One region of the Streptomyces sp. NPDC017095 genome, then DNA from elsewhere that is predicted to be linked to it. Evidence: riboswitches for the same ligand, from Rfam matches in the RefSeq annotation. Region 1 holds a riboswitch; the other holds the start of a gene.
The links. Region 1 has a riboswitch for thiamine pyrophosphate ahead of ACH4OA_RS21920 (thiamine ABC transporter substrate binding subunit). Riboswitches for the same ligand answer to the same signal wherever they lie in the genome.

Region 1 (4,556 bases):
CGGTCACCAGCATGCGCCCGGCGCCCGTCGCCTCGCAGACGGCCGGCCTGCAGTACACCGACCCGCCCCGGCACACCCTGCTGCGCCGGGTCGTCGCCCGTGCCTTCACCGGGCCGAGCATGCGGCGGCTGCGCCCGCTCGCCGAGCGCCGGGCCGCCGGACTGCTCGACGGCATGGCGCGCGCCGGCGCACCGGCCGACCTCGTGGCCCATCTGCACGGCCCCTTCCCGATCGCCGTGCTCCGCGACTTCCTCGGCGTGGACGAGTGGGACTGGCAGCGGTGGGCCGCGACCGGCGAGGCCCTGCTGTCGGCGGGCGCCGGCTCGGGGGAGCGGGCCCGGGAGGCCGCCCGGGAGACCCGGGCCCGGATCACGGAACTGCTGCGCCGTCGCCGCGAGGAACCCCGCGACGATCTGGCGGGAGTGCTCGCCCGCGCCGCCGCCACCGGCGAGATCACCGACGACGAGGCGGTCTCCCTGGCGATCGCCGTCCAGGTCAGCGGCGGCCACGCGGTCCGTACCAACAGCGCGGCGATGATGTACGCGCTGCTCACCCACCCCGCGCACCTGGACCGGCTGCGCCGCGCACCGGAGCTGCTGCCCCGGGCCGTGGAGGAACTGTTCCGCTACGTCCCGCACCGCAACGGCGTCGGCATCCCCCGGATCGCCACCGAGGACGTCACGATCGGCGGCCGGCTGATCCGCGCCGGCGACGTGGTCTACAACGCCTACGTCGCCGCCAACCGCGACCCCGCGGTGTTCCCCGGCCCCGACACCCTGGACTTCGACCGGGACCACCCCGCCCACCTGGCCTTCGGCCACGGCCCGCACCACTGCCTGGCCGCCGTCATGGCCCGGATGGAGGCCGAGATCATGATCGGCTCGGTGCTCGCCCGCTTCCCCGGCATCCGCCTGGCCGTACCTCCCGAGGACGTGCCCTTCCACCGCCGGGGCCTGCTCCGGGGCCCGGAGTCCCTGCCGGTGAGATGGTGAGGCACGCCTCCCCGACATCTCTCCGGGACACCCGGGTCGATCTGCGACACTGGTAACGCCATGCCTAAGCCCGGAGAACTCACTTTCGTCGCCCCGCGCGGAGCCAAGAAGCCGCCGCGGCATCTCGCCGATCTCACGCCCGCCGAGCGCAAGGACGCGGTGGCCGAGGTCGGGGAGAAGCCGTTCCGCGCCAAGCAGCTCGCGCAGCACTACTTCGCGCGGTACGCGCACGACCCCGAGCAGTGGACCGACATCCCCGCCGGTTCGCGCGCCAAGCTGCAGGAAGCGCTGTTCCCGGAGCTGATGACCGTCGTCCGGCATCTGTCCACCGACCAGGGGACCACGCGCAAGACGCTGTGGCGGCTGTTCGACGGCACCCTGGTGGAGTCCGTGCTGATGCGGTACCCGGACCGGGTGACCATGTGCATCAGCTCGCAGGCCGGCTGCGGGATGAACTGCCCGTTCTGCGCCACCGGCCAGGCGGGTCTCGACCGGAACCTGTCCACCGCCGAGATCGTCCACCAGATCGTGGACGGCATGCGGGCGCTGCGCGACGGCGAGGTGCCGGGCGGTCCGGCGCGGCTGTCCAACATCGTCTTCATGGGGATGGGCGAGCCGCTCGCCAACTACAAGCGGGTCGTGGGTGCCATCCGGGCGCTCACCGACCCGGCCCCGGACGGGCTCGGCCTCTCCCAGCGCGGGATCACCGTCTCCACCGTGGGCCTGGTGCCGGCCATCCACCGGTTCGCCGACGAGGACTTCAAGTGCCGGCTGGCGATCTCCCTGCACGCCCCCGACGACGAGCTGCGCGACACCCTCGTCCCGGTGAACACCCGCTGGAAGGTCCGCGAGGTGCTGGACGCCGGGTTCGAGTACGCCGCGAAGAGCGGACGCCGGCTGTCGATCGAGTACGCGCTGATCCGCGACATCAACGACCAGGCCTGGCGCGGCGACCGGCTCGGCCGGCTGCTCAAGGGCAGGCCCGTGCACGTCAACCTGATCCCGCTGAACCCGACGCCGGGCTCCCAGTGGACCGCGTCGCGGCCGGCGGACGAGAAGGCGTTCGTGGAGGCCATCGCCGCGCACGGGGTGCCGGTCACCATCCGGGACACCCGCGGTCAGGAGATCGACGGAGCCTGTGGTCAGCTCGCGGCCACCGAACGGTAATCTGACCACGTCCACATATCTTCATATTCCGACAGGGGAGCGCCACAGCGCTGAGAGTGCGGCACCGGGCCGCAGACCCTCTGAACCTCGCCCAGGTCATTCTGGGTAGGAAGTTCGGTCACCACTCAAGCTGTTGCGCCCTGTCCGGGTCTCCGCGGAGCCCCGGACAGGGCCGCGTCTCTTCCTGGCCCACTCCAGGAGGACACTTCACGTGCACACCAAGACCCTCGTGGCCGCGGCGGCCGGTCTCGGCCTGCTGGCCCTCTCCGGGTGCGGGTCGTCGGACACCGGGGACTCCGCCCGCGCCAAGACCGTCACCCTGGTCAGCCACGACTCCTGGGCCGTCTCCAAAAGCGTCGTCAAGGACTTCGAGAAGCGGTCCGGGTACAAGCTGCGGGTCCTCAAGGACGGCGACGCCGGACAGGCCGTCAACAAGGCGATCCTGACCAAGGGCAACCCGCAGGGCGACGTCTTCTTCGGCGTCGACAACACCCTGCTCTCCCGGGCCCTGGACAACGGCCTGTTCCAGCCGTACGAGGCGAAGGGCTCCGCCGCGATCCCGCCCGCGGACCGCGCCGGCCAGGCCGGGCACCGCGTCACGCCCGTCGACACCGGCGACATCTGCGTCAACTACGACAAGGCCTACTTCAGCGAGCACAAGCTGACCCCGCCGCGGACCTTCGCCGACCTCGCCGCGCCCCGGTACAAGGACCTCCTCGTCACCGAGAACGCGGCCACCTCCTCGCCCGGCCTCGGCTTCCTGCTCGGCAGCGCCGCCGCGTTCGGCGACGACGGCTGGGAGGGGTACTGGAAGAAGCTCGAGGCCAACGGCGTCAAGGTCGTCGACGGCTGGGAGCAGGCCTACTACCAGGAGTTCTCCGGTTCCTCCGAGGGCAGGAAGGCCGGCGGCGACCGGCCGCTCGTCGTGTCGTACGCCTCCTCCCCGCCCGCCGAGGTGATCTACGCCAAGAAGCGGCCCGCAACCGCCCCGACCGGCGTGGCGTACGGCACCTGCTTCCGGCAGACCGAGTACGCCGGGCTGCTGGCCGGCGCCCGCAACCCCGAGGGCGGCAAGGCGCTCCTCGACTTCCTGCTCACCAGGCAGTTCCAGGAGGACATGCCGCTGAACATGTTCGTCTACCCGGTGGTGAAGGGCGCGAAGGTGCCGGCCGAGTTCACGCGGTACGGTCCGGCGGCGAAGGACCCGCGGACCCTGGCCCCCGGGAAGATCGCCGCCAACCGCGACCAGTGGGTCAAGTCGTGGACCTCGCTCGTACTGAAGTAGCCCGGACCCGGCGCGGGAGCGCGGCGCGGCTGGGGCTGATGGCCCTGCCCGTCGCGTTCTTCGCCGTGTTCTTCGCCTGGCCGGTCGCCGCGATCGTCGCGCGCGGGCTGAAGACGGACGGCACCTGGCACCTCGGCCGGATCGCGGACGTCGTCACCCAGCCGGACCTGCGGCAGGTGCTGTGGTTCACCACCTGGCAGGCGCTCGCCTCCACCGCGCTCACCCTGCTGCTCGCGCTGCCCGCCGCCTATGTCTTCGCCCGCCTCGACTTCCCCGGCCGGCACCTGCTGCGGGCCGTCGTCACGGTCCCGTTCGTGCTGCCCACCGTCGTCGCCGGCAGCGCCTTCCTGGCGCTGGTCGGCCGGGGCGGCCTGCTGGACGAGCTGTGGGGGGTACGGCTGGACACCACGGTGTGGGCGATCCTGCTGGCCCACGTCTTCTTCAACTACGCGGTCGTCGTCCGCACGGTCGGCGGCCTGTGGGCGCAGCTCGATCCCCGGCAGGAGGAGGCCGCGCGGATGCTGGGCGCCTCCCCGCTGACGGCCTGGCGCAAGGTCACGCTGCCCGCGCTCGGGCCCGCCGTGGCCGCCGCCGCCCTGATGGTGTTCCTGTTCACCTTCACCTCCTTCGGAGTGGTGCAGATCCTCGGCGGTCCCGCCTTCTCCACCATCGAGGTGGAGATCTACCGGCAGACCTCCGAGACCTTCGACCTGGCCACGGCCGCCGTCCTCACCCTGGTGCAGTTCGCCGCCGTCGGCGCGATCCTCGCCGTGCACGCCTGGACGGTACGGCGGCGGGAGAGCGCGCTGCGCCTGGTCGACGCCGCGACGACCGCCCGCCGGCCGCGCGGGACCGGACAGCGCGCGCTGCTCGCCGGCGTCCTGGCCGGCATCGCCCTGCTGCTGGTGCTGCCGCTCGGCGTCCTCGTCCGGCGCTCCCTGGACGCCCCCGGCCTCGGCTACTACCGGGCGCTGACGGATCCCGACGGCGGTACGTTCCTGGTGGCGCCGGTGCACGCGGTGTGGACCTCGCTGGAGTACGCCGCGGCCGCCACCGCCATCGCCATGGTGATCGGCACCCTCGCCGCCGCCGCGCTGGCCCGCCGGGACGCC
Region 2 (4,556 bases), on a different contig from region 1:
CGGGCGCCGTCAGAACGCCGGCCGCTCCGGGTCCAGCCGGGCCAGACCCTCCGCCGGGGAGGACGCCTCCGCGAGGTAGCGCCGCGGGATCCGCCCCGCCAGCCGGGCCAGCCGGCCCCCCTCCACCGCGTGCCGCATCGCCGCGGCCATCCGCTCCGGCTCCTGCGCCCGCGTCACCGCCGACGCCAGCATCACCCCCGCGCAGCCCAGCTCCATGGCCAGCGCCGCGTCGGACGCCGTGCCGGCCCCCGCGTCCAGGATCACCGGCACGCGCGCGTGCTCCACGATGAGCTGGAAGTTGTGCGGATTGCGGATGCCGAGCCCGGAGCCGATCGGCGAGCCGAGCGGCATGACGGCGGCGCACCCGGCGTCCTCCAGCCGGCGCGCGAGCACCGGATCGTCGTTGGTGTACGGCAGCACCGTGAACCCGTCGTCGACCAGCGTCTCCGCCGCCTCCAGCGTCTCCACCGGATCGGGCAGCAGCGTCCGCTCGTCGGCGATCACCTCCAGCTTCACCAGGTCCGTGCCGAGCGCCTCCCGGGCCAGCCGGGCGGTCAGCACGGCCTCGCCGGCCGTGAAACAGCCCGCCGTGTTCGGCAGCACCCGGATGCCGAGCCGTTCCAGCACCGAGAGCACCGAGCCGTGCACGGAAGGGTCCACCCGCCGCATCGCGACGGTCGTCAGCTCCGTGCCGGAGGCGACCAGCGCCCGTTCCAGCACCTCCAGGCTGGGCGCCCCGCCCGTGCCCATGATCAGCCGGGAGGAGAAGGCCAGGTCACCGAGGACCAGCGGATCGTCGGCCATGGCTCAGCCTCCCTGTACGGCGGTGAGGACCTCGACGCGGTCGCCCTCGGCGAGCGCGGTCGCCGCCCACCGCGCCCGCGGGACGACGGTCTCGTTGACGGCGGCGGCCACCCCGCGCGGCGCCGCGGTGAGCGTGCGCACCAGGGCGTCCAGTGCGGTGCCCGGCGCGACACGGCGGGGTTCGCCGTTGACGGAGATGGTCACGGAGGTGCTCATACGGGCTGCTCCTGCTGTTCCGGGCGGGCGGCACCGAAGCGCCGGGGAGTGAAGGGACGTGCCTCTTCGGGGAGTTCGCCGGTGGTCAGGGTGTGCGCCAGGACGTCCCCGGTGACCGGCGTGAGCAGCACCCCGTTGCGGTGGTGACCGGTGGCCAGCAGCAGCCCGGCCAGGCCGGACGGGCCGAGCAGCGGCGCGTTGTCGGGGGAGCCGGGGCGCAGTCCGGCCCGGGTCTCGGTGAGCGGCAGCTCGGTGATGCCGGGCACCAGCTCGTGGGCGTCGCGCAGCAGCTCGTACACGCCGCCGGCCGTGACCGTCGTGTCCCAGCCCAGCTCCTCGCTGGTGGCGCCGACGACCAGCTCGCCGTTCTCCCGGGGCACCAGATAGACGTGGCCGCCGCGCACCACGGCCCGTACGGTCCGGCTCAGGAACGGCGCGTACCGGGGCGGCACGGTCAGCCGCAGCACCTGCCCCTTGACCGGCCGGACCGGCGGCGACAGCTCCCGCGGCACGCCCGCGAGGCGGCCGCTCAGGCTGCCGGCGGCGAGCACCACCTGCTCCGCGCGCAGCCCGGTGCCGTCCGCCGTGGTGACGCCGGCGGCCCGGTCCGCGACCACGTCCAGGCGCTCCGCCCGGTCGCGGTGGAACACCACACCGGTCCGCTCGCACGCGGCGACCAGGGCCGCGGCCAGCCGGCGCGGGTCGATCTGGTGGTCGCCGTCGACCCGCAGCCCGCCGCGCACCCCGGGCGCCAGCATCGGTTCCAGGCGCCGGCACTCCCGCCCGGACAGCCACTGCGCCGCCAGACCGCAGCGCTGCTGGAGCGCGTGCAGTTCGCGCAGGTGGGCCCGGTCGTCGGCGTCCAGCGCCACGGCGAGGGTGCCGCAGCGCCGGTAGCCGAGGTCCTGGCCGGTCAGCGCGGTCAGCTCGGCGGCGAACTCCGGATAGCGGCGGGCCGACTCCAGGTTCAGCCCGAGCAGTGTCTCCTCGCCGTAGTGCAGCTCGGTGACCGCGGCCAGCATCCCGGCCGCCACCTGCGCGGCGCCGCCCCCGGGCGCGGGGTCCACGACGGCTGTGGCGAGCCCGCGCTGCGCCGCGCGCCAGGCCGTGACCAGGCCGATGATTCCGCCCCCGATGACGAGGACGTCGGACGTACGTGACGACATGGGCGGTGAGCCCCTCCCTTCGCCGGCATGACCCGGATCAGGTTCGTACGGTCGGAGGCCGCGAGCCTCCCTCTCAGCCCGGTCGTCCGGGCTCCCGCGAGTGCTTGTACGGTGGCCACCCTAGCCCGCACCCCTCCTCACCCGTAAGGGAGCCCCGTTCCATGGCCCGGTCGCTCGACGGACTCGCCTTCGCCCCCGTGTCGGACCAGGACCCGGGCCAGGTGGGCACCGCCACCCGGTTCGCGTACCACGAGCGGGACGGCGCCGTCTGGGCCGAGTACGCGGGCGGCGACGTGGTGCGCGGCCATCTGGTCGGCACCCGCGAGGGCGACCGGCTGGACTTCCGGTACGTGCAGCTCAGGACCGACGGGACGACCGCCTCCGGGCACTGCGTGTCCACGGTCGGGGAGCTGCCGGACGGGCGGCTGCGGCTGACGGAGACCTGGGAGTGGGAGTCCGGTCCGGGCGCCGGCACGAGCGTTGTGGACCAGGTCACCGAGCACGCCCGCTGACTGACGTTCCGTCATGTGTCTAAGGTGACCGGGTGAGCGAGCAGACAGCACAAGAGGGCACGTCACCGGGGCCGCGCGTGGTCGTCGTCGGCGCGGGCATGGCCGGGGTGCAGACCGCCGTGGCCCTGCGGGAACAGGGCTTCCGGGGCCGGGTGACCGTCATCGGCGCCGAACCCCACCAGCCCTACGACCGGCCGCCGCTGTCCAAGGCGGTCCTGCTCGGCAAGGCCGAGGACTCCGCCTTCGACGTCGACTTCGAGTCCCTCGGGGTCGAACTGCGGCTCGGCTGCGCGGTGCGCGGCCTGCGGGCGGACGCACGCGAGCTGGACACCGAGGCGGGCCCGGTGCCCTACGACGTCCTGGTCCTCGCCACCGGCGCCGAACCGGTCACGCTGCCCGGCACCGAGGGCGTGCCCGGCGTGCACCTGCTGCGCACCCTGGACGACGCCGGCCGGCTGCGGCCCGTGCTGGCCCGGCAGCACGACGTCGTCGTCGTGGGCGCCGGCTGGATCGGCGCCGAGTTCGCCACCGCCGCCCGCGAGGCCGGCTGCGCGGTGACCGTCGTGGAGGCCGCCGGCCGGCCGCTGGCCGGCGCCCTGCCCGCCGAGGCCGCCGCGCCCATGGCCGCCTGGTACGCCGACGCGGGCGTCGCACTGCGCACCGGCGCGCGCGTGGCGCGGGTCGAGCCCGGCGCGGTGGTGCTCGCCGACGGCACCCGGCTGCCCGCGGGCGCCGTCGTCGTCGGCATCGGCGCCCGTCCCGCCACCGCCTGGCTGGCCGGCTCCGGCGTCGCCCTGGGCGCGCACGGCGAGGTCCTCACCGACGACCGGCTGCGCAGCTCGCTGCCGGACGTGTACGCCGTGGGCGACTGCGCGTCCTTCCCGTCGGCCCGCTACGGCGAACGGCTCCTCGTCCACCACTGGGACAACGCCCTTCAGGGCCCGCGCACGGTCGCCGCGAACATCCTCGGCGAGACCCCCGCGGTCTACGACCCGGTGCCGTACTTCTGGTCGGAGCAGTTCGGCCGGTTCGTGCAGTACGCCGGGCACCACGCCGCGGCCGACCGCCTGGTGTGGCGCGGCGACCCGGCCGGCCCGTCCTGGACGGTCTGCTGGCTGCGCGCGGGCCGCCTGGTCGCCCTGCTGGCCGTGGGCCGGCCCCGGGATCTCGCCCAGGGCCGCCGGCTGATCGAGGCCGGCCGCGCCATGGATCCGGGGGCCCTGTCGGACCCGGCCTGCCCCTTGAAGAACGCCACGGCCGACTGAGCGCCACGGCCGCCCGCGGGGGCGTGACCGGCCACGACGGACCCGCGGACGGCCGACGACACATCGCGGGCGCCCCGGCGGAGCGCCTACCCTAGATCCGTGACCGAGATTGACGCAAAGATCGATGCTCTCGTCCCCGCCTGGCTCACCCTCCCCGACATCGCCGACATGCTCGGCGTCGAGGTGACGCGCGTCCGGCAGCTGGTCAAGGACGGCCAGCTCATCGCCGTACGCCGGGGGGAGAACAGGGCGCTGCACGTCCCCGCAGCCTTCATCGACGGGGACAAGGTCGTCAAGGGCCTGTCCGGGACCCTGACGCTCCTGCGGGACGACGGCTTCACGGTCGAAGAGATGATCGAGTGGCTTTTCACGCCCGACCCGACCCTGCCCGGCACGCCCGCGCAGGCCCTGAGCGAGAATCGCGGCACGGAGGTGAAGCGCCGCGCCCAGGCGCTCGCCGTCTGAGCCGCACCGGGGAGCCGGAGGCGGTGTGCGGGCCGGACGCCCGCACACCGCCGCCGCAGCACCGCCGGGGACACCGACCACGGGGGGACCCACGCACATGACCGACACCGCCCGCGCCGCGCTCGCCG

Region 2: it holds a riboswitch for thiamine pyrophosphate, as region 1 does, so the genes downstream of both, thiO (glycine oxidase ThiO) here and ACH4OA_RS21920 (thiamine ABC transporter substrate binding subunit) in region 1, are expected to answer to the same signal.

Annotation. Positions count from the first base shown of each region.
Region 1 is NZ_JBIROU010000010.1:231,874-236,429, forward strand. Features, by position in the region: gene ACH4OA_RS21910 (cytochrome P450) at 1-992, shown strand, start outside; gene rlmN (23S rRNA (adenine(2503)-C(2))-methyltransferase RlmN) at 1,053-2,159, shown strand; TPP riboswitch at 2,183-2,289, shown strand; gene ACH4OA_RS21920 (thiamine ABC transporter substrate binding subunit) at 2,371-3,444, shown strand; gene ACH4OA_RS21925 (iron ABC transporter permease) at 3,483-4,556, shown strand, end outside.
Region 2 is NZ_JBIROU010000011.1:123,933-128,488, reverse strand. Features, by position in the region: gene ACH4OA_RS22930 (thiazole synthase) at 10-804, opposite strand; gene thiS (sulfur carrier protein ThiS) at 808-1,020, opposite strand; gene thiO (glycine oxidase ThiO) at 1,017-2,186, opposite strand; TPP riboswitch at 2,184-2,294, opposite strand; gene ACH4OA_RS22915 (hypothetical protein) at 2,348-2,698, shown strand; gene ACH4OA_RS22910 (NAD(P)/FAD-dependent oxidoreductase) at 2,731-3,963, shown strand; gene ACH4OA_RS22905 (Rv2175c family DNA-binding protein) at 4,063-4,428, shown strand; gene thiE (thiamine phosphate synthase) at 4,526-4,556, shown strand, end outside.